2 regions of the Shewanella algidipiscicola genome follow, and region 2 is predicted to be linked to the other one. Evidence: riboswitches for the same ligand, from Rfam matches in the RefSeq annotation. Region 2 holds a riboswitch; the other holds the start of a gene.
The links. Region 2 has a riboswitch for thiamine pyrophosphate ahead of DN599_RS13535 (TonB-dependent receptor). Riboswitches for the same ligand answer to the same signal wherever they lie in the genome.

Region 1 (11,043 bases), on a different contig from region 2:
ACTCAAACCTAGCTTTAGATAGGGCGTTGTCACGCATCTGCGCACTTGGGTGCCCCTTAGCCACATCGGCTGCATGTGCCGCGATTTTATAGGCAATCAAGCCTTGTTTAACATCTTCTTTGTTGGGCAGACCTAGGTGCTCTTTGGGGGTGACATAACACAGCATGGCGCAACCATACCAAGCGATCATTGCCGCACCTATGCCAGAGGTAAAATGATCGTAACCCGGAGCAATATCAGTCGTTTGTGGCCCCAAGGTGTAGAAAGGCGCCTCATCGCACAAGCTTAATTGCTTGTCCATATTCTCTTTGATCAAATTCATCGGGATGTGCCCAGGTCCTTCGATGATCGTTTGTACATCGTATCGCCAAGCCACTTTAACTAATTCGCCAAGGGTCTCGAGTTCAGCAAATTGCGCCTCATCGTTCGCATCGACGATGGCACCAGGTCGCATGCCATCACCCAGTGATAGTGATACATCATAGGCAGCACAGAGTTGGCAAATATCCTCAAAATGCTCATAAAGAAAGTTTTCTTGATGATGAGAAAGGCACCATTTGGCCATGATAGACCCACCGCGAGAAACAATGCCAGTGACTCGCTTGGCCGTCATGGGGATATAACGCAATAACACTCCGGCATGGATAGTAAAATAATCGACCCCTTGCTCTGCCTGTTCGATGAGTGTATCTCTAAATACATCCCAAGTGAGATCTTCTGCGATGCCATTGACTTTCTCTAATGCCTGATAAATAGGCACTGTGCCAATAGGCACTGGTGAGTTACGAATGATCCACTCGCGGGTTTCATGAATATAGCGTCCAGTGGAGAGATCCATCACGGTATCGGCTCCCCATCTCGTGGCCCAAACCAATTTTTCCACCTCCTCCTCAATCGATGAGGTCACCGCCGAATTACCTATATTGGCATTCACCTTGACTAAAAAATTGCGCCCAATAATCATAGGCTCTGCTTCGGGGTGGTTAATGTTCAGCGGAATAATCGCCCTACCGCGAGCCACTTCTTGGCGCACAAATTCCGCGGTGATGGGCTCACCTATGGCCGCACCAAAACTTTCCCCCTTAGCTTTACGATTCAGCACATCATCTGCAATCTCGCTCCGCGCCATATTTTCGCGCAGGGCAACATATTCCATTTCAGGGGTAATAATGCCCTGTCGAGCATAATGTAATTGAGTAACACTGCGGCCAGAAATGGCCTTTCGAGGAATCAAGAGTGAGTCGAAACGCAGGTGATCTAAGCCATCGTCTTTAAGGCGTTGCTGGGTAAAACCTGAGCTCACCTGCTCAAGTTGCTCACTGTCGGCGCGCTCGCTTATCCAATGTTGACGTAATTTGGGTAAGCCGAGGCGAACATTAATTTCGGTCGCGAGATCTGAATAGGGTCCAGCACTGTCGTACACCTTAAGCGGTAAATTGGTTTCCACGATAGGCGTCTGCTCAGTGCCTGCGATCACTGTGTCACTTTGACGAATTTGACGCATCGCAACACGGATGTCTTGGCGACTCCCGGTAACATAAATTTTCTCTGAATTTGGATGTTGTAACGGTTTAAGAGTCTCGATAAAAGCCTGAGCTTGTTCTCGATTTTGACGACGATTTGACATAAGCAATCTCACTATTAAATGAATATGAAGTTGCTTGTCAGGAGAAATGAGAGTTGATGGCATTAAGCAGGTGCACGACCACTTGGTGGTCATTAACTCGCTCAAAATAATAACGCTGCCATGAAGTACAACTGATTAATAACAGAAAAATAATCTTAAACTGGCGTACTGAGCGAGTGTTTAAGCTCACAGTTGTACACTCGTTCAATGATGTTTAGCTGAGATTCGACTCATATTGTTGTCATCACACGGCGTTAATATCATGCTTGTTTCCTTCGCAGGGACTAACCTGATCAGGTTCAACGGATCCCGAATAAACGGTCTCAGCCTAATGGCACTCCGACAAGAGACGGTCAGTATAGACTCAAGCAAGATCAATAAACAAGCCCCTATCCCATAGTCCAAGATTTAATTAATTCAGCAATTTACCATTTTAATGACAATATAAATAAAGTAAAAAAACGCGAGTTAACCTAGCCACATCAACACTTACACCTTTATGAGCGTGACCTTTACGCTTTATTTAATGCGCTAGATTGACTGACAATCATCCACCTCTGGGGTAAAAATAATAATCGCTATCATTGACAAAAGGGCGACGCTCAATAAAAGGTTAACAGACAGGCTATTTGGTGCGCCCCCTGTAATTCTTGGCAACAACCTCCGCCACAGAGTGAGCTTAGCGCACACGCGTAAGCAGGATGTGGTGTTTATTGATATGAACTGTTAGACTGCGCTAGACGAGGTCTAACCAGATGACACTAAACCCCATGACAAGCCAAGAATTATCTATAACTACTGATAAATCATTACCTAAAGCGCCATACTCACCAAAAGAGGAACTGGCAAACGCCATTAGCCACGGCCTAGGCATTGTGGCTGGCATAGTGGCATTAATGGTGTCGCTCATTAAGGGATGGGATCACCTATCAGGAGTACAGCTTACAGGTGTTACCATCTACTGTGCGAGCATTATACTTTTGTTTCTCTGCTCGACTCTCTATCACAGTGTCAAGAACCCTCAACTTAAACATACACTAAAAATTGCCGATCATTGCGCGATTTACCTGCTGATTGCCGGAACATATACCCCGCTGTTGCTTATTGAACTGGGCGGTGACAAGGCGCTGTTTATGCTCATTGCTATCTGGGGAATAGCCTTAGGTGGAGTGCTATTTAAAACCATCTTCATTCATCGTTTTAAAATGTTCAGCGTATTGCTTTACTTAGCGATGGGCTGGTTATGTATGGTGGTGCTAGACGACCTGATTGCCGCCATGACGCCGCTTGGCTTTAGCTTATTGCTCGCGGGTGGCTTGTTTTACAGTGGTGGCGTGGTGTTTTACGTCGTTAAGCGCATTCCTTATAACCATGCTATCTGGCATTTATTTGTGTTGGCTGGCGCGGTCAGTCATTTTCTCTGTGTCTACCTCACCGTTATCTAACGTTAATCTATTGGGTTAATTGATTGCCCGCGACGATTAAACTCAGCAAATGCGTCGCCAAGCTGCGCTGCTTGAGCGAATAAACCCGCTTGGCTAAACAGCAGTTGCACACATTCGAGTGTACATAATCCACCCTGAACTTGGTTACGTCGTAACTGATATGTTGAATCTTGTGTCGCTTGTAATTCCAGTCTATTTGCCTGTTGTAAATAGGGGCTTTGACGCACCATTTTTCGTGCTTCTTGCCACGTAGCATCCAAAATAATGATCGACTTTTGTGTCCCTGTTTTAGCGTCACCCTGTGCGATGTCATCGGCGCTAATCAAGGCAAGATCTGAGTCAACATTTGAGGTAGCAGGAAACAATAGTAGGGCTTCGCCCGTTTGACAGGCTTGTTGCAACCCCTTATCAGGGTTGATGCGAGACCAAACAAGCTGCTTACAATACTGGGGAAAATGTGCTAATGCTAGTTGACCGGTATTGGTTGGGCGGGTCAGCTCTCGCTCATGGGTAAGTAACACTATGTTCATCTATTTATCTACGCTCGAATGATATAGCACATCGCCTATATGCATCTAGCCATCGCTGTTTCGCGAGCGCCGTCTCAACTTGATGACGCTGGTTAATCGGGGCGACTTGAATCACCCCAAGTAAAAACACCATGAAAGACTCTCGATTAGCGATATTTACTGGCTTTCTTTAAGGCGATTTTCTGTTTGAGTGTTGATAGGTGCTCAATGAAAACTTTGCCGTCGAGATGATCCATCTCATGCTGTAATACGATAGCCAGAAAGTCATCGGTTTCTATTTCAATGCGCTGGCCTTGACGGTCAAGCGCCTTGACCTTGACCTTTTCATAGCGGGTGACCTTAGCGCGGTAACCCGGTACCGATAAGCAACCCTCTTCGCCGATAAACTCACCATCTCGCTCAATAAATTCAGGGTTAATGAGTACTAATGGCTCATCTCTATTATCAGACAAATCGATAACAATGATGGCATGTAAGCTACCGACTTGAGTCGCTGCTAAGCCAATACCGTCGTCGGTGTGATACATAGTCTCGAGGAGATCATCGATAAAAGATTGCACCGCGGCGATATCTTCAACGGGCTGCGCCTTACGCTTTAAACGTTCATCAGGAATGGTCAGGATATCCAATACTGGCATAGTGTTAGTTTAGTCATGAAAATTTGGCGCCATTATGACCTAAATGACGCTAAAGGCAACGTTCGTAGCCGTTTATTTACTTAATGTGCTTGCGCCTTAAACGAAAACGCGATGGCGTCGATATTGAATTATTACGTGCTAAACACTAGGCTATACGTAGCTTGTAAACGGTATCAACTCATTGACGATATAGTGTCACCTTAATGAGGATTATCGAGCTCCAAACTATTAATCAGCTTATAGGAACTCAACTTGATCAGTGCATCCTTGTCACCCATGGCGCGCATTTGGCATATTGTCGGCTTAATTCCTGAAGGTAAGGTAAGTTCATATGGTAAAGTGGCTGACTTAGCCGGATTACCTGGCAGAGCTCGGTATGTCTCTCAAGCACTTAAATTAGCCCCTACTGAGCTTAATCTGCCTTGGCATAGAGTGATCAATAGCCAAGGAAAAATCGCGTTTGCTGAGCACACGCCTGCTTTTATAGAGCAGATGCAACGATTAAGAAGTGAACAGGTGATAGTGAACCGTGGCAAGGTTGCATTGTCAAATTATCAATGGCGGCCCGATCTTGCAACATTAGTGCTGGAATTACCATTTTAATCGCCGCCTTTATCCCGGAGAGACTCTTGTTGATCATGAAGCCTATTATTATATTCAGTTTGCTTGCCTTCAGTATGATTGCTTCAGCGGCACAACACCCGCTTACTCCGCACAGTGCCGAGTATCAGGTTAATTATGGCAGTATCGAGCTCGGGAAAGCCCGCTACCAACTGCCGCCGCCACACAATAACCTATATCAATACCGTTTCGACAGTGATGTCAGTCTGCTCATGTTGACTGATAAACGAGTAGTGCAAAGTACCTTTACCTTAGACGGTGAACGATTAGTCCCCATGCGCTATACCCATGAGCGCAGCGGCACCGGTCCGCATTATCAAGAGCAATCGGCTTATGCTACCGATCAGAACATCGTTCATAGCCGTTACAAAGAGGAGCGCACAAAATTTCCCTATAATGGCAATCTATTTGACCCGCTCATGGTGCAGTTACAATTTCGGCTCGACATGATGGCGGGATTAACCAATTTACATTACGCCATGCTCAAAAGCGGTGAAATTGATGAATATGATTTTAAGGTAATAGGCAAGGAGCGAATGCTCATCAAAAGTGGTCAGTATGATACGGTAAAAATTGAAGTGGTGAGAGACAATAGTAAACGCCAAACCTTTTTTTGGATGGCACCTGACTTAGGTTATTTACCGGTTCGACTGACCCACTTTGAAAAAGGCAGTAAGCAATTAGATATCACACTACTCAGCTATCAATTTTCTCACCAGCCTGCTGAGGTGATCAATCAACAGGCGGCTAATCCGTGATCCGTTCAGCTGTTAATGGCAAACCTTTAACAGCTGAAACTAAACAGAGTCTTAATGGCCTAGACTTTGCGATAATTTAATGCTCACATCTTGACGCTCCGATCCGCTCCGATCTTAGTGTTTAAATCTTAGTTATCAATATCACTTCCAAGAACGATTTCACCACGGCAAAATACTTGCCAATCACCCGGTTGCAAAATCTGCCAACGTTCATTATCAGTTAATGGCCGCGTTGCTATCACGGTGACGATATCATTGGCTGTGGTTTCCTGATTGAAATCAATTACCACATCGGTATCAATTAACTTAGCCTTGCCAAATGGTGCACGGCGGGTGATATGACATAAGTTATTGGTACAATAAATCATCAAGTATTCACCATCACTAAGGAGCATATTAAACACCCCAAGCTGGCGAATTTCATCGGCTAACGTCGCGACATAACGATATACATCGAGTCGATTCTTTGGTGGTGTATCACCAAAACGTTCGACGATTTTTTCTAAGATCCAGCAAAAAGCCAACTCACTGTCGGTGTCTCCCACCGGCTGATGCCGGGCTACGTTGAACTTAGCGTGATAATCACTTAACTGACCGTTATGGGCATATGTCCAGTATCGTCCCCAAAGCTCACGCGTAAATGGATGAGTATTTTCTAACGCTACACAACCACGATTGGCTTGTCTTATATGGCTTATTACCACTTCACTCTTAATCGGGTAAGACTTGATTAATTTAGCCACGAGAGACTGGCTGCTAGGTTGAGCATCTTTAAAAGTGCGACTGCCTTTGCCCTCATAAAAGGTTATTCCCCAACCATCAACATGCGGGCCGGTTACCCCACCACGTTCGGCTAAGCCAGTAAAACTAAAAACAATATCGGTTGGCACGTTAGCACTCATGGCCAGTAGCTCACACATAAAAAAGCACCTTCACTCTCAAATCGGTCATTAAAATCATTCTAACTAGTTGACCCAGTTTGTGGAATCCTAGTGTCAATAAAAAAATTTAAACAATTGTTTGAAAATTGCTTGTATAAATGTCACGAGAGGGTTAGATTTTATGCGACACAGGTCTGACCACAATCTATAATTGTGATAACCGTCATATAAAAAGAGCTGACATTAGTGCAGTTAACAGTCGCAATTGAAGGAGAATAACAGTGACAACCTTACTTTGGATTTTAGTGATGCTCTTTACGTTAGGCGCATTAGCCTACCTAAGAGTTTCTCTGCTCACCTCAAGCATCATTGCCGCCATTGTCATGGCAGTCGGTACCGCTACAGATGCCATCGCCATGCTGTCTTGGCTCGTCTTCTTTGCGATTGTGCTTCCGCTTAATATCGCTGCTTTTAGAAAAAGCGTTATCACTCGCCCCCTGCTTAAGATGTACAAAGGCATCATGCCTGAAATGTCTTCAACAGAAAAAGAAGCCATCGAAGCAGGTACAACTTGGTGGGAAGCGGATCTTTTTGCCGGTAAACCCAACTGGAAAAAATTACACAACTACCCGGTTGCTCGCCTAACCGCTGAAGAACAAGCCTTTCTTGATGGCCCAGTTGAAGAAGTCTGTAAGATGCTCAACCAACATCAAGTGTCTCATCAACTCGCAGACCTTCCCCCTGAGATCTGGCAATACTTAAAAGATCACGGTTTTTTTGCCATGATCATCAAGAAAAAGTACGGTGGACTCGAATATTCAGCCTATGCGCAATCACGCGTATTACAAAAGCTGGCTGGCGTATCCAGCGAACTGGCTTCCACTGTTGGTGTGCCTAACTCATTAGGCCCTGGTGAATTATTACAACACTATGGTACTGCCGAGCAGCAAAACCACTATTTGCCTCGTCTGGCAAAGGGATTAGAAGTCCCCTGTTTTGCATTAACCAGCCCTGAAGCTGGCAGTGATGCTGGTGCAATTCCTGACTTTGGTGTGGTCTGTAAAGGGCAATGGCAAGGTGAAGAAGTGCTAGGTATGAAACTGACCTGGAACAAGCGTTATATTACCCTAGCTCCAGTTGCGACCGTTTTAGGCCTTGCCTTTAAGCTGCAAGATCCCGATAAATTACTCGGCGATAAAGAACATTTAGGTATCACCTGCGCCCTTATCCCTACAGATGTGCCTGGAGTTGAAACGGGTCGTCGCCATTTCCCACTTAACTGTATGTTCCAAAATGGTCCAACCCGAGGCAACGAAGTGTTCGTTCCCTTAAGCTTTATTATCGGCGGGCCAGAAATGGCAGGTCAAGGCTGGCGCATGCTGGTTGAATGTTTGTCTGTAGGCCGTGGCATTACCTTGCCGTCAAACTCTGCCGGTGGCGTAAAAACCGCCGCTGTGGCGACAGGAGCTTATGCGCGTATTCGTCGTCAATTTAAGTTACCGATTGGTAAGCTTGAAGGGATTGAAGAGCCAATGGCACGCATCGGCGGCAATGCCTATTTAATGGATGCGGTAACAACCTTAACTACAACCGCTATTGATTTAGGCGAAAAACCTTCGGTAATTTCTGCCATCGTTAAGTACCACTTGACTGACAGAATGCAAAAATGCGTTATCGATGCCATGGACATCCACGGCGGTAAAGGCGTGTGTTTAGGTGAAGGTAACTACCTAGGTCGTGGCTATCAAGCGGCACCTATCGCCATTACGGTTGAAGGGGCAAATATCTTAACCCGCTCGATGATCATCTACGGTCAAGGAGCTATTCGTTGCCATCCTTATGTATTAGCTGAAATGGAATCAGCATTTGATCCTGATGCAAACAAAGCACTAAACGATTTTGATTCGGCGCTATTTGGCCATATCGGCTTTACGATTAGTAACTTGGTTCGCAGCTTCTGGTTAGGCTTAACCTCAAGCCGATTCTCAAATAGTCCCTATAACGATAAAACCAAGCGTTACTACCAACAGATGAACCGCTTTAGCGCTAACTTGGCTTTATTGTCTGACTTAGCGATGGCGACATTGGGTGGGGGGCTTAAGCGTAAAGAGCGTATCTCTGCTCGCCTAGGGGATTTGTTGAGCCAGCTTTATTTAGCGTCAGCAACACTGAAACGCTATCAAGATGAAGGCCGCCAGAGCGAAGATCTAGTCTTAGTGCAATGGGCCGTTGAAGATTCATTGTACAAACTACAAGACTCGCTTGACGATCTATTAGACAACTTCCCTATGGGATTAGGACGCTTATTACGGGTCATTATCTTCCCATTTGGCCGTCCACTTAAGCGTCCAAGTGATGTACTGGATCATAAAGTGGCTAAGATCATGCAAACGCCCTGCGCCAGTCGTGACCGTTTAGGTAAAGGTCAATTTTGGACACCATCTGAGTTCAATGCTGTAGGCATTCAAGAGCAGACCTTTAAAGATATTCTAGCTTGTGAGCCGCTACACGATAAAATTTGTAAGGCATCGGGTAAGCGTCATCCTTTCATGTGGTTAGATAAGCTAGCCGCCGAAGGAAAAGCCTTAGGTATTCTCAGTGACGATGAGGTTGCTTTACTTGAACGCGCTGAAATTGGCCGGATGAAATCAATCAATGTCGATGATTTTGATCCTGCCGAGTTAAAAGCCCAGGTCGTCGCGTCAGCAGCCCAACATCAAGCCGCATAAATCGCTCTAGAAACGATTAACAGCAAAAAGCCCAAACGTGAGTTTGGGCTTTTTTGTTATTTATGTTTCACCCTAATTAAGTTGTTTGTTTGGCAACTTAATTTATGCTAGTGCGACAAAGAAATCACATTGTAGGCATCTTAAGCATTTGAGTTATAAAAGATTGATTATTTGATGGCTAAGCGCCCAAATGGTTAAAGACTTAGGCTAAGATTATCACTTACAACCTCAGCATCTCTTTGACAAACGGGATAGTCAATTTACGTTGATGAACTAACGACGCTTTATCTAATCTATCAAGCACATCAAATAAGGTACGTAAATCACGAGCTAGGCGGTTCAGTAAAAAACGACCGACATCTTCAGGCAACTGTAAACCACGCATCGCCGCTCGGCGTTGTAATGCCGCTAGCTTTTCATCATCAGCCATTGGCTGAACTTGGTAAGTCAAGCCCCACTGCATTCTAGAGATTAAATCGGGTAACACAAAGCCGCTATCGACGGCAGAGGCACTGGCACTGACCACCAATTTGCAATTTTTCTGCTCGGCTACACGGTTATACAGATCAAATAGACTCTCTTCCCATAAAGGGTGGCCGGCTATTGCATCAATATCGTCAATACAGACAAGGTCAACCTGCTCTAATCCTTCTAACAATTCGGTTGAGATACTGGCATGGATCCCCAGTGGCAAATAGAAACTGTTGCGATTAAGTTCATTAGCACGGGCACAAGTCGCATGCATCAAATGGGTACGACCCGATTTTACCGGCCCCCATAGATAAACGGCCTTCTCCGCACTTCCATCAGCACAGTCTTGTAAACTTTGAATTAATTGATCGTTTCCGGCCGCAGGATAATAACTGTTAAACGTTTCATCATCAGGCAAATAAACGGGTAACGACAACTGTAATGGGGAATGGGATGCCACTAATTAAATCTCGATATCATTTGTTTGGTAAAAGAAAGGTTCCAAACATAATGGAACCCAGCTTACATTAATGACCAAGCCAAATATAGTTAATGGTCTCACTCTGTGATGGTGCTAACGGATCAGCACCGCCTACTGGCATAGGCGTTAACACAGACTGCGGTTTAATTCTTGATTCTAAACTGAGTAGACGGATAAGATCTTCTTTAGTACCAAATAGCGCTAAAGTAAACTGGGCTGCCCCGCCTTGTAAACGTGTTAACGAAACCTGTTTTACCGCACTGAGTTGAGTAAGATAGTTTTCAATATCAACCAGCTGTTTACGTTCAGTAATATCGATAAAAGTAAGTTGAGTACTGAGTGCTGCACCGCTGTCGGCAACCGCGTACTGGCTCACATAGTATTCGCTTATCGTTAAAAACATCTGATTAAGAGCACTATCAATATCGGCAACCACTCCCGCGTCTTGTACCAATGGATTAAACAAAACACCGCTTTGAGTGCTTGGATACAATACCATCGAGTAATGAAATTGATTGTCTGCGGTAGGTTCAATCGAACTCATTATAAAATAATCAGTATTATAACGAGCAGATGCGTTAGCGACTGCATCGACAAATAAGCCTCGCACATCGCTGATGCTGACATTCATCGCATCATCAAGATCCATCATTGGCAACAAAACCGGCAGTCCACGAGCCTGAGCTAACTCATCGATATACGCTCGATTCTCTGACGTTGATGAGTCATTCAAAATGGCGCGTTGACCGTCTTGCTGCAAGCTTAACCAGATGAGAGTGAGTGGACGCTGGCTTCCCCATACAGGCAACTGAGCATCACGAAGTAATTGGATTATTTTCTGATGATCGAAAGTCGCATGTAA
Region 2 (11,043 bases):
AACCGGTACGACTTTAGGGGTGAAACCTGTGGCGTCAGGATGTGAGTTAACCCCTGATGGGCTGCGTAACAGCGATGCATTGAGCTTAATGACACAATCGACACTTAAGTTGGCGTACTCGCAGGTGAATCCATTTGCTTTTGCCCCTGCCATCGCGCCCCATATTGCGGCGTTGCAGTGTGGACAAAACCTTACCTCGACGGTCATTATCGACCACTTGGCGACGCTACCGTTCACCGATGTCGATTTTGCCATTGTCGAAGGCGCAGGAGGTTGGCGCTTACCCTTAAATCAAGAGGAGTTTTTATCTCAGGTGGTACAGCGTTTATCTTTGCCTGTGATTTTAGTGGTGGGGGTGAAGCTGGGCTGTTTAAACCATGCCTTACTCACACAGGAGGCGATGCTTGCCGATGGCGTGCAGATTGCCGGTTGGGTGGCTAATATGGTGGATCCGGCGATGAGCGTCGCGCAGCAGAATCTCGACAGCTTGCATCATCTTATGTCGAGCCCTTGCTTGGGTGTGGTTCCGTATTTCTCAGCACTCGATGAGCAAGCCAAAGTGAGTGAGGCGGCGCGCCATCTTTCGCTCGACGTGCTTAATCAATAGGCTGCTGATAATCGCTATGCTTTCGAGCCAAGTTGTTGTTTCGCTTATTTGTTAATATTAATTAAGATTAATGCCTCATCTAATTATAAAGTGGGGTAATATTAATTTTGGCTTAATACTCTCACCCTAGACTGCGGCGACGGCAGTTGCGAGTGATTGATGCTCGATAACACGCCGGAAATTATTTTTTTTACGTTTACCCCTTGATATCTGCTCTTTCGGACATATTATGTCAACAAGAGAATTAAAGATGGCACCAAGGGTGTCTTACCGGAGCAGGAGATTAAAATGAAGCGTATTTTCCTATTGATTGCAACAAACATGGCAATATTGCTGGTTGCATCAATTGTTATGTCCCTTTTAGGGGTGAATACCTCAACCATGGGCGGTTTGTTGGTCTTTGCCGCGATATTTGGTTTTGGTGGTGCGTTTATCAGCCTAGCTATCTCAAAATGGATGGCGAAGAAAACCATGGGCTGTGAAGTGATCACCACCCCAAGAGAGCATACCGAACGTTGGTTGCTCGAAACCGTCGCGCGCCAAGCAAAGCAAGCGGGTATTAAGATGCCTGAAGTGGCGATTTATCAATCTCCAGAGCTCAATGCGTTTGCGACAGGTCCGAGCAAAGATAACGCGCTGGTTGCGGTCAGTAGTGGCTTGCTTTACGGCATGACACAAGATGAAATTGAGGGGGTGTTAGCCCACGAAGTGAGCCATGTGGCTAACGGCGATATGGTGACACTGACTTTAATCCAAGGTGTGGTGAATACCTTCGTTATTTTTGCTGCCCGTGTTGTAGCTGGCATTATCAACACTTTTGTGTCGAGCAACGATGAAGAGGGTGAAGGCCTAGGTATGTTCGCCTATATGGCGGTAGTGTTTGTACTCGATATGCTATTTGGTATTTTAGCGTCGATCATTGTGGCGTACTTCTCTCGTGTACGTGAATTTAAAGCCGATGAAGGCGGCGCACGCTTAGCCGGTAAGCATAAGATGATCGCGGCGTTAGATAGATTACGTCGTGGACCAGAAACCGGTGCGATGCCTGCGCAAATGGCCGCATTTGGTATCAATGGTAAAAAATCGATGGCTGAATTACTTATGAGCCATCCACCGCTTGAAAAACGTATCGCTGCTTTACAAGCGAAATAATGACTTACGTCATAGCATGCAATAACACTGCGTAGATATAACGGGAGCCTAAGGCTCCCGTTTTTTATGGGCTAATGTTGTAAATTGGCGAATACCACTATACTGGTTAAGGATTGTTCGCTTGTTGATGCCAAGTCGATTCCATTTTGCATAGGCTGGGTGTGACAAGTGTCACTTTTGTCAGCTCGTAGGGTGTTTGGGCTATAGATATTTGATTGAGTGCACATTTTTAGTCATAAGCTGTTGTTACTATCGCCGCCACATAAAGCGTTGCTAATTTGTAAAGTCTCGGCTAGCTTAGGCTTTGTCAAGTACAGACAAATTTAGGACACAGGCAAGATGGGCCGTGATTAATAACAAATACCCACTATGCCAACCATAAAGAGGATATGATTGTGAGCAATAAAATATTAAGCGCATTATTTGGTGCAGGCTTAGCGGCATTGGCATTATCGCCAGCGGCAATGGCTGAACCACAAGAATTAGCAGAAATGCATGCTGAAATGGATGGCTGTGAAGCATGCCATGCAGACGGCGAGCCATCTGCTGATGGTGCATATGAGTTTGAGCAATGCCAAAGCTGCCATGGCACTTTAGCCGAAATGGACGCTGTGCATAAGCCACATGATGGTAATCTGGTGTGCGCTGACTGTCACGCGCCTCATTCATCGAATGTGGGTGACAAGCCAGGTTGTGATAGCTGCCACGATGATGGTCGCACCGCAGAATCAGCGTTGAAACAGTAATGTCATAACGCCTCAGTTTCGTTAAAAACACCAGCAATATAGCTGGTGTTTTTTTTATCTATTTTTAACCTAGAAAATTGGTGTTGCCGAGTGCATTAATTAAGAGGAGGGCACAGTTAGTCAAGGAAGAAGTCGTGACGAGATGATAGTTCACCCAGAGGTTTGCATAATGAGGCCGCGTTAGCCTAAAACAGACGATGACATGGGCCTTTATTAATTGGAATAATTGTTCAGCATTGTTGAGTTATTAGTTAGATTGGGTAAAATAAACGCAATTAAAGTCTCAAGTCCATTCCTATGTGGTCACAATGAGTTTTTTAACCCAATAATCAACTAATCCAATGCAACTGATTTCACTTTATGCGTAAAAGCTGGTCTAATCTTGCAGATGTTCTATTATTACCCTTACTATTTACAGGCTTTAATGTGTAATAAGAGCAGGTCGGAACAATTAGGAAGTTATTATTTTGCGTTAAAGTTGTTATCATAAATATTGGTTGAATGGAATACGCCATTGGTTGGCGACATGGAGTGTACAGGATGTTCAAAGTAATCAAGTGGGTAGTGGTTTCACGTTCGCAATTGTTGAATGATTTACTTGAAACGCGTTGGCCACAACAATTTTTAGTCAAACTCGCTAAAGTGGCGCCAGAAAGTCTAGAGGCGACCATGAATGAAAGTAGTTATTCACTGGTGGTGATTGATTTAGCCACTGTGGATGTTCAGCGAGCCTACCAACTACAGAAACAGATAAAAAAGCGTCATTCGGCACGAGTTGTTTTTTTGCATTATCCTGAGCAGATTGATGCGCGTTTTTTGATCTCTCCCATCACGGCGGCGGTATTCTTTCGTCATGCGAGTCTTGAACAGGTCGGCCAATCCTTAATCGATGTATTGAGGGGGCAGCGGATTATCCCTGCACAATTACTCTTGGCTGAGAATGATGCCGCGTTCGATGATGGGAGCGATAATTTAACCATACGCGAGCGAGAAGTGCTGCAAGCATTGTTAAGCGGTAGCACCAATATCGATATTGCCAATCAGCTTTTTGTCAGTGAAAGTACTATTAAAACCCATCTTTATCGGGTGTTTCGTAAAATAGGCGTATCGAGTCGGGGGCAGGCTATCGCGTGGGCCCAGACTCACTTGCACGAAGTGCAGCAATAATATAACAGATACTTCTCTGGCCATCATTGCTGAGCGGCCAGAGCGTTTTTTGCCATTCCCCATTTCTTTTTACCTAAGTGTAATTACCATTTTCTGTGGCGATAGCGACTAATCTCTCTGTCTGCGCTGCTTACTCGATTTGTACCATCTTACTTGTTAGGATTTTAGCGTTAGAGTTAGCTATAATCAGTCGCATAAATAATAAGTGGTTGTTATAGATGCCGATCGCAAATCACTGATTTGTGGGTATACTGACAGACCCTAATAGAGAGAGGACGCGAAGATGGCCGAAGAAACAATTTTTAGTAAAATCATTCGACGAGAAATTGCTGCAGACATTTTATATCAAGATGAACTAGTCACAGCATTTCGTGATATTCAACCTAAAGCCCCAACGCATATTTTAATCATCCCTAATCACCTGATTCCGACGATTAACGATGTAAAATCTTCCGATGAGAAAGCCCTAGGTCGGATGATAACCGTCGCCGCCAAACTCGCCACAGAAGCGGGTATTGCCGAAGATGGCTATCGATTAGTGATCAATTGTAATAAGCATGGTGGCCAAGAGGTTTTCCATATTCATATGCACCTGCTAGGTGGCCAATATTTAGGGCCATTAGTCACGCAACCGCTAAGCTAATGCCTGATTGAGCATCTCATGAAAACGAATCCAGAGTTTTTTCCCTTAACGGATTTAGCCAGCCGCTTTGTGGATCAATTAGTACAATGTCGTCGGCTAAAATTAGGTGTGTTAGAGGCCAGCGAACATCATGTGCTAATTGAGTTGCCTTATAACAAAGCGTTAATCGGTTATCCCGAAACGGGCGTCATTCATGGTGGGGTGATCACCACACTCATGGATACCGCCAGTGGCACCGCTGTGGTGTGCAGTATTTTCGATAAATACAAATCATTAGAGCTGTCGCCAACCTTAGACTTGCGGGTGGATTATATGAAACCCGCCGAGCCCAATAAGAGTGTATATGGTTTTGCTGAATGCTATAAACTCTCGTCTAGTGTGGCGTTTACTCGTGCAATAGCTTATCAAGACTCCATTGATGATCCGATTGCCCATGCGGTGGGATCATTCATGCGGATTAGTCCCGATATGGTTGGCGAACCCTTTAGACGGGCGCTAATGGGAGAGGAATCATGAGCGAAACAGGGATCCCAAGCGGCCAATTAAATGTTAAAGATCTTGTCAAAAAGGCTACCGAGCTAAATGACTTTAGTCACTTACTCGAACATGTGCCTTATGCTCAGTTTATCGGCATGCAGGTGTCGCGCTTTGGCGATGAGTTAGTATTTCAACTGCCCGCTAAAGATGACAATATCGGTAATCCGACCTTGCCTGCATTGCATGGTGGTGTGATAGCTGGGTTTATGGAAATGTCGGCAATTTTGCAATTAATGGTATTTATGCAGGCGACCAAGGTGCCAAAGGTAGTTGATTTTTCAATTGATTACCTAAGAGCGGGTCATCACAAAGACAGTTTTGCCGAATGTAAAATAACCCGTCAAGGCAGACGGGTTGCCAATGTGAGTATTAACTGTTGGCAAACCAATCGAAAAGCCCTTATTGCCACGGCAAGGGCGCATTTTCTGATTGAGTAATCATTAGGCTGAGTTAAGCATACGCCGAGGTCAATAGATCCTAAATTAAGCGAGGCGAGTATGAAAAAACGAATACTATTTACCGCGTTATTGATGTTAACGGCTTGCGCAAACCATACCGCAGGGGTGATGGCCAGCTCAACCGGCGAGGTGAGGGTCGACAACAACGCCTTTCATCGTCAAGTGACTGTCGATAATGTGCAGACGCGTTATGAAGGGGCGCAACTGACGGCTTCAGGCACCCTTACAAGCCAAGTGGCGACCGATGTTCGAGTACAATATAAATTCACTTGGTTTGATATTAATGGCTTTGCTATTGAAGATGAAGGCAGTAGTTGGAAGCCAGTCAAATTGCATGGCAAGCAGCAGTTACAGGTTCGTGCGGTCGCACCCAATAATATGGCAGTGCGCTGCCAGTTGTATGTGCGTGAGGCTTTTTCTAACTAAGATGTGCGTACGACGCTGCTCATCTAAGGTTAAGTTTGAGCATCGTTGTCGCTTGAGGCATGGATGCGATAAGCGTTATGGCTCACAGGTCTGATGACACGTCATTATCATTAAAAATGGCCTAAATTAACGTTAGAGATGTCAAAGACTTGTATTGTTGATGTATAATGTTCGGCGCCAAGGGGTGTTAGCAACTTACGATCGGTTTTGATATAGATCCCATAGTTGACTCACTGAGATGTCTATCGACAAACCCTTAGAACCTGATCCGGCTAATACCGGCGTAGGAATGGGCCACACTAACTGTATTATATGATCCATCTGATTTTATAATCTCACTGTGCTTTCTTTCTCGCTTATTTAACTGCCGGATCTCAAAAGTTTATTTGAGGTCCTATGTTTACAATTAAATCTTTATCTCCAATAGCGTTAGCGATCACTGCGGCGTTAACTCATTCAAGCCTTGCGGCAAACACGACTCCAATTGAAACCGATGAGATGGAAGTCATTGTCGTCACATCCGATTTTCGTCAATCAGCCCTAGATAAAATGCCGTCTAGCATCAGCGTCATCGATCAGCAACAGATCGAAGATGAAGGCGCGCAGCATTTTGAAGATCTGCTCAACTCTATTGCCAACTTTAATTGGTCTGGTGGTAGCTCACGGGCAAAATATTTTCAGATCCGCGGCGTGGGTGAGCAAGAAGAGTATCAAGGCGCGCCCAATTCATCAGTCGGTTATATCATCGATGATATCGATATGTCGGGCTTAGGCATGGTCGCCAGCATGTATGATCTGCAGCAGGTAGAAGTGCTCCGCGGCCCACAGGGCACACGCTATGGCGCCAATGCCTTAGCGGGCTTAATCTACCTTAAAAGCAACGATCCCACGGCGATGTTTGAACATGGCGCCGAAGTATCCTTAGGTGACGATCAGCTGCGTACTTTTAGTGGCTTTAGCTCGGGGCCTTTGACCGATTCTGGCACCTTGTTGTATCGGGTCTCGGTGCAGCAACATCAGCAAAACGGTTATCGCGATAATCTTTACACGGGTCATGATGACAGCAACAGCCGTGATGAGCTAAACACCCGCCTTAAGCTGCGCTGGTACGCCAGTGACTCTCTCACGGTTGATTTTAACCTGATGCACGCCAATTTTGATAACGGCTACGATGCTTGGACGTTAGACAACAACGGTTTCGATACATTGACCGATGCTCCCGGTGTCGATAAACAGCGCACCACGGGCAGCTCACTTAAAATCACCTATTCGGGTTATGACACGTTTGAATTGGTGTCGTTAACATCAATGGCGCAGACCGATACTCATCATGGGTACGATGGCGATTGGGGCAATCCCGATTATTGGCACGCAAGAGTGTGTGACGCGGCCCCGTGTGAGTATGATTATACTTGGGATAAAGTGGGCGATCGTCAAACGGTGTCACAAGAGTTTCGTCTCAGTTCGACCGATGCGGGAAAGCTGTTTAATGGCAGCACTGATTGGTTATTGGGCGTGTATGGTATGAAACTCGATGAAGATAATCACACCACAGAAGTGTACAACGGCTGGCCAGAAGCACTGGTTGCCGATTATAACGCCACTAATATGGCATTATTTGGTCAGCTTGATAGTGATTTGGGTGATGATTATGCCCTCTCAGTAGGGTTACGAGTCGAGCGCAGAGAAAGCGATTATCAAGACAGTGCAGGGGATGGTTTTGATCCTTCTGAGACCATGTGGGGCGGGCATCTTGCCTTGAGTAAGGCGCTGAGTGATGATCATCAAACTTATATCCGTATCGCTCGAGGCTATAAAGCCGGTGGCTTTAATATGTCTTTGCCTGCAGAGCTCAGTGATAAAAAAGAGTATCAGGCCGAAACCCTGTACAACTATGAGCTTGGATTAAAATCGACCTGGCTTGAGGGGGATGTCAGTACCAATGTCAGCGTGTTTTATATGGATCGCAGGGATCAACAGGTTGCAGCATCGCAACAAAATCCTGCAGAACCGCAAAAATTTATTCTGTATACCGAAAATGCCAGCAACTCCTATAACTATGGTGCGGAGTTTGAGGGACGTTGGTACACCAGCGATAACTTAACGCTCTACGCCACCTTAGGTTGGCTAGAGACGGCTTATGGCGATTACCAATATCAAAATAAGTATGGTGAACTTGTGGACTTAAGCGATCGTGAATTAGCCCACTCGCCAAACTTCACCCACAGCTTAGGTGCCACGTATCGTAGCGATAATGGTTGGTTTGCCAACCTGACGAGCAGCGGTAAGAGCGAGTTTTATTACTCGGACAGTAATGAATCTAAATCTGAGCCTTATACCATTTTTAACGCGCGTATCGGTTATGAAACCGAGGTATGGTCCGCCTATTTATGGGGTCGTAATCTGTTTGATGAGCAGTATGGTGTACGCGGTTTCTATTTTGGTAATGAACCCGATTTAGGCTGGGCCGACAAGCAGTACATTCGCTATGGCGATCCACGTCAGCTAGGCTTAACCCTTAAGGTCAAATTGATGTAATGCCCATCGCATCAAGGGGGAGGCTGCTGGCGATTCGGTGGCCTCAAACTCAAATTTATCAATAGGCTACAGTTTTTAACTAAGCCTGCTCAATGAGGATGAAGTAAAATGCAATCAACCACGATGAAATTAACCGCTGAAATCAGCATGTATCCGTTCAAAGAAAATTATATCGAACCTATACAGTGGTTTATCGATCGTCTCGACAGCTATGAGCATATTGAGCGTAAGACCAATGCCATGGCAACGCAAATTTGTGGCGATTATACCGTCGTGATGAATATGTTGGCGATTGAGATGCAAGCGGCCCATGAAAAATGGGGCAAGGCGGTTTTTGTGGTGAAATTTATTGGTGGTGAACTGGACTTGTCTCACACCCAATGATCTTGCTTAAGGATCGGTATCAGTTCACGATAAGAGTATGATATTACAATGATTGAGCTTTGGAACGACTTGCTGTCGACCGTTACTGACGCACTGGCGCAAGCCCATCAACTGACAGGGTGGGAGGGTGTTGCTGTCGTGCTAGCCATGGTGTATTTGATGCTGGCGATGCGTGGCAATATTTGGTGCTGGGCGGCGGCCTTTGTCAGTACCGCTATTTACACTGTACTGTTTTGGGAAGTCTCTTTGCTGATGGAGTCACTGCTCAATATCTACTATATGGCGATGGCGGGTTATGGCTATTGGTTGTGGACAAGAGGACGCGGTGGCGATAAAGGGGTCGATATTGTCAGTTGGTCCGTGTCTCGTCATTTACTCTTGATTGGCCTAACCGGTACCACTTCCTTACTGGTAGGCCACTTTATGGCGACACAGACTCAGGCGTCTTATCCTTATCTTGATGCCGCGACCACCTGTTTTGCTGTGATGACCGCCTATTTAGTGGCTAAAAAAGTGCTGGAAAATTGGCTCTACTGGGTGGTTATTGATCTGGTATCCATTTATCTATACCTCAACAAGGGACTGCTACTGACCAGCATCTTATTTATCTTGTATGTTGGCATGGCGATCGGCGGTTATTTTATTTGGCGAGCTAGCATGCGCGAGCAATCGGAAGATCAGGCAAACCATTATGCGTATGAGTCTTAACTTGTGACCATGGCATCGCGCTTAGTGCATCCTTTGTTGCAACAATTGCCTGCTGAGCTCCATGCTGCACTGGTCGCCAAAGGCTGTAACCTTGCTCAGGCTGTGCATATTGAGCGCTTGTCTCACGGACTAAGCAATCAAAATTACCGTATTGCCACAAGGGAGCGTGAATTTGCACTGCGCATCAATAGCGATGCCAGTAATACACTTTGCAGCCGTCACAGTGAAGTGCAACTTTGGCGCAGCGCAGCCCAAGCATCGATTGCACCACAATTATATTATGTCTCTGATGATTATCGATATTATCTCAGTGAATTTATTTTAAACACTGTAGATTGGGGCCAGTTAATGAGCATCAATCATTGCGAGCCACAGCCTGTTAACCCAGTGTGTCAGACGGCCCATCAAAGCTTATTGTCCTTACTGCAGGGGTTAAAGGCATTGCCCGTGCCCGATAATGCTATCTCGGTCGCCCAGCAATGGCATGAGTATTTCGACAAGCTAAGCTTGCTCAGTGGGCAGGTTGAGGGCTCACTTGGCCAGCGCCCAGCTTGGCTGACTCGCTTTGAGCTGCTAAAGCGTCATGAGCCACGAGTGCAGCAGTTACTCGATACCCTGGCAGGTTGCATGGTAGCGCCGCAATTTAGTCATCGTGATCTCAATCCATATAATTTGCTGCTTAGCGGCGACAGACTTTGGTGTATTGATTATGAATATGCCTGCAGCTCACACCCCTTGGTTGATTTGGCCAGCGTATTGGCGACCCATAAGTTGTCCGGCTGGCAGCGTCAATGGTTAATAGCTCATTATTTGCAAGACCATAGCAAACTCAATGGCGCAGCGTTTAATGCTGTGCCTGCTGCGATTGAGCTCTACTGGTATTTTGCGCTTTGTTGGGCGCTATTAATGCAGGGTGAGAGCCTAGTGAATGAGGTGAAAGTCGCTTTCACTGCAGATGTTAAGGTGCCTAACCTAACCGCCGACTACCTTGAATATTTTGACCAATTCCTGCAGTGCATCGCGGCTAAAGGCTGTTAGGGTGGGTGCTCAGTTTTAATCAGCTGCAGACGGTTGGCTCTATTTTATCGGACGGCGAAAGATAATCAGCTGGCTAAGGGTCTCTTTTATCAATGATGATAAAGGGGGGGGGTTATGCAGGTTATTCGATTATACCAACAAGGGCTCAAAGGCATACAGCAGCTCGATGGACTAGTAGCGTTAGGGCTTCGTCTCTATTTGACCCCGGTATTGATGCAGGCTGGGTACAATAAGTTAACTCACTTTAGCGATACCGCGGCTTGGTTTGGCGACCCTAACTGGGGCTTAGGCTTGCCTATGCCCGAGCTGATGGTGGCGCTTGCGGCGGGAACCGAGTTTTTTGGCGCCATCTTGTTACTCTTTGGATTGGCTACCCGTCTGGTGACCATTCCACTGAGTATTACCATGCTAGTGGCTGCATTGAGTGTGCATTGGCAAAACGGTTGGTTGGCGATAGCCGATCCCAACTCTTGGTTAGCCAATGAGCAGGTGATCGCCTCTGGCGAGAAGTTACAAGCAGCTCAAGCGTTACTGCAACAATATGGTCATTATGAATGGTTAATATCATCAGGTAAATTGGTGGTGCTCAATAATGGAATTGAATTTGCCATCACCTATTTATTAATGTTGTTGGCGTTA

Region 1: linked by a shared signal. The riboswitch ahead of thiC (phosphomethylpyrimidine synthase ThiC) and the one ahead of DN599_RS13535 (TonB-dependent receptor) in region 2 are both predicted to bind thiamine pyrophosphate.

What each region holds. Positions count from the first base shown of each region.
Region 1 is NZ_OXJV01000021.1:132,677-143,719, reverse strand. Features, by position in the region: gene thiC (phosphomethylpyrimidine synthase ThiC) at 1-1,627, opposite strand, end outside; TPP riboswitch at 1,881-1,979, opposite strand; gene trhA (PAQR family membrane homeostasis protein TrhA) at 2,398-3,072, shown strand; gene DN599_RS17895 (tRNA-uridine aminocarboxypropyltransferase) at 3,075-3,602, opposite strand; gene def (peptide deformylase) at 3,749-4,240, opposite strand; gene DN599_RS17885 (MGMT family protein) at 4,517-4,843, shown strand; gene DN599_RS17880 (DUF3108 domain-containing protein) at 4,879-5,619, shown strand; gene DN599_RS17875 (class II glutamine amidotransferase) at 5,748-6,539, opposite strand; gene fadE (acyl-CoA dehydrogenase FadE) at 6,782-9,229, shown strand; gene hda (DnaA inactivator Hda) at 9,450-10,160, opposite strand; gene DN599_RS17860 (DUF2066 domain-containing protein) at 10,228-11,043, opposite strand, start outside.
Region 2 is NZ_OXJV01000017.1:296,582-307,624, reverse strand. Features, by position in the region: gene bioD (dethiobiotin synthase) at 1-607, shown strand, start outside; gene htpX (protease HtpX) at 896-1,759, shown strand; gene cctA (tetraheme c-type cytochrome CctA) at 2,155-2,505, shown strand; gene DN599_RS13560 (LuxR C-terminal-related transcriptional regulator) at 3,046-3,672, shown strand; gene hinT (purine nucleoside phosphoramidase) at 3,956-4,315, shown strand; gene DN599_RS13550 (PaaI family thioesterase) at 4,334-4,831, shown strand; gene DN599_RS13545 (PaaI family thioesterase) at 4,828-5,289, shown strand; gene DN599_RS13540 (YcfL family putative periplasmic lipoprotein) at 5,350-5,736, shown strand; TPP riboswitch at 5,907-6,043, shown strand; gene DN599_RS13535 (TonB-dependent receptor) at 6,133-8,274, shown strand; gene DN599_RS13530 (hypothetical protein) at 8,398-8,658, shown strand; gene pnuC (nicotinamide riboside transporter PnuC) at 8,707-9,366, shown strand; gene DN599_RS13520 (phosphotransferase) at 9,376-10,404, shown strand; gene DN599_RS13515 (HvfX family Cu-binding RiPP maturation protein) at 10,519-11,043, shown strand, end outside.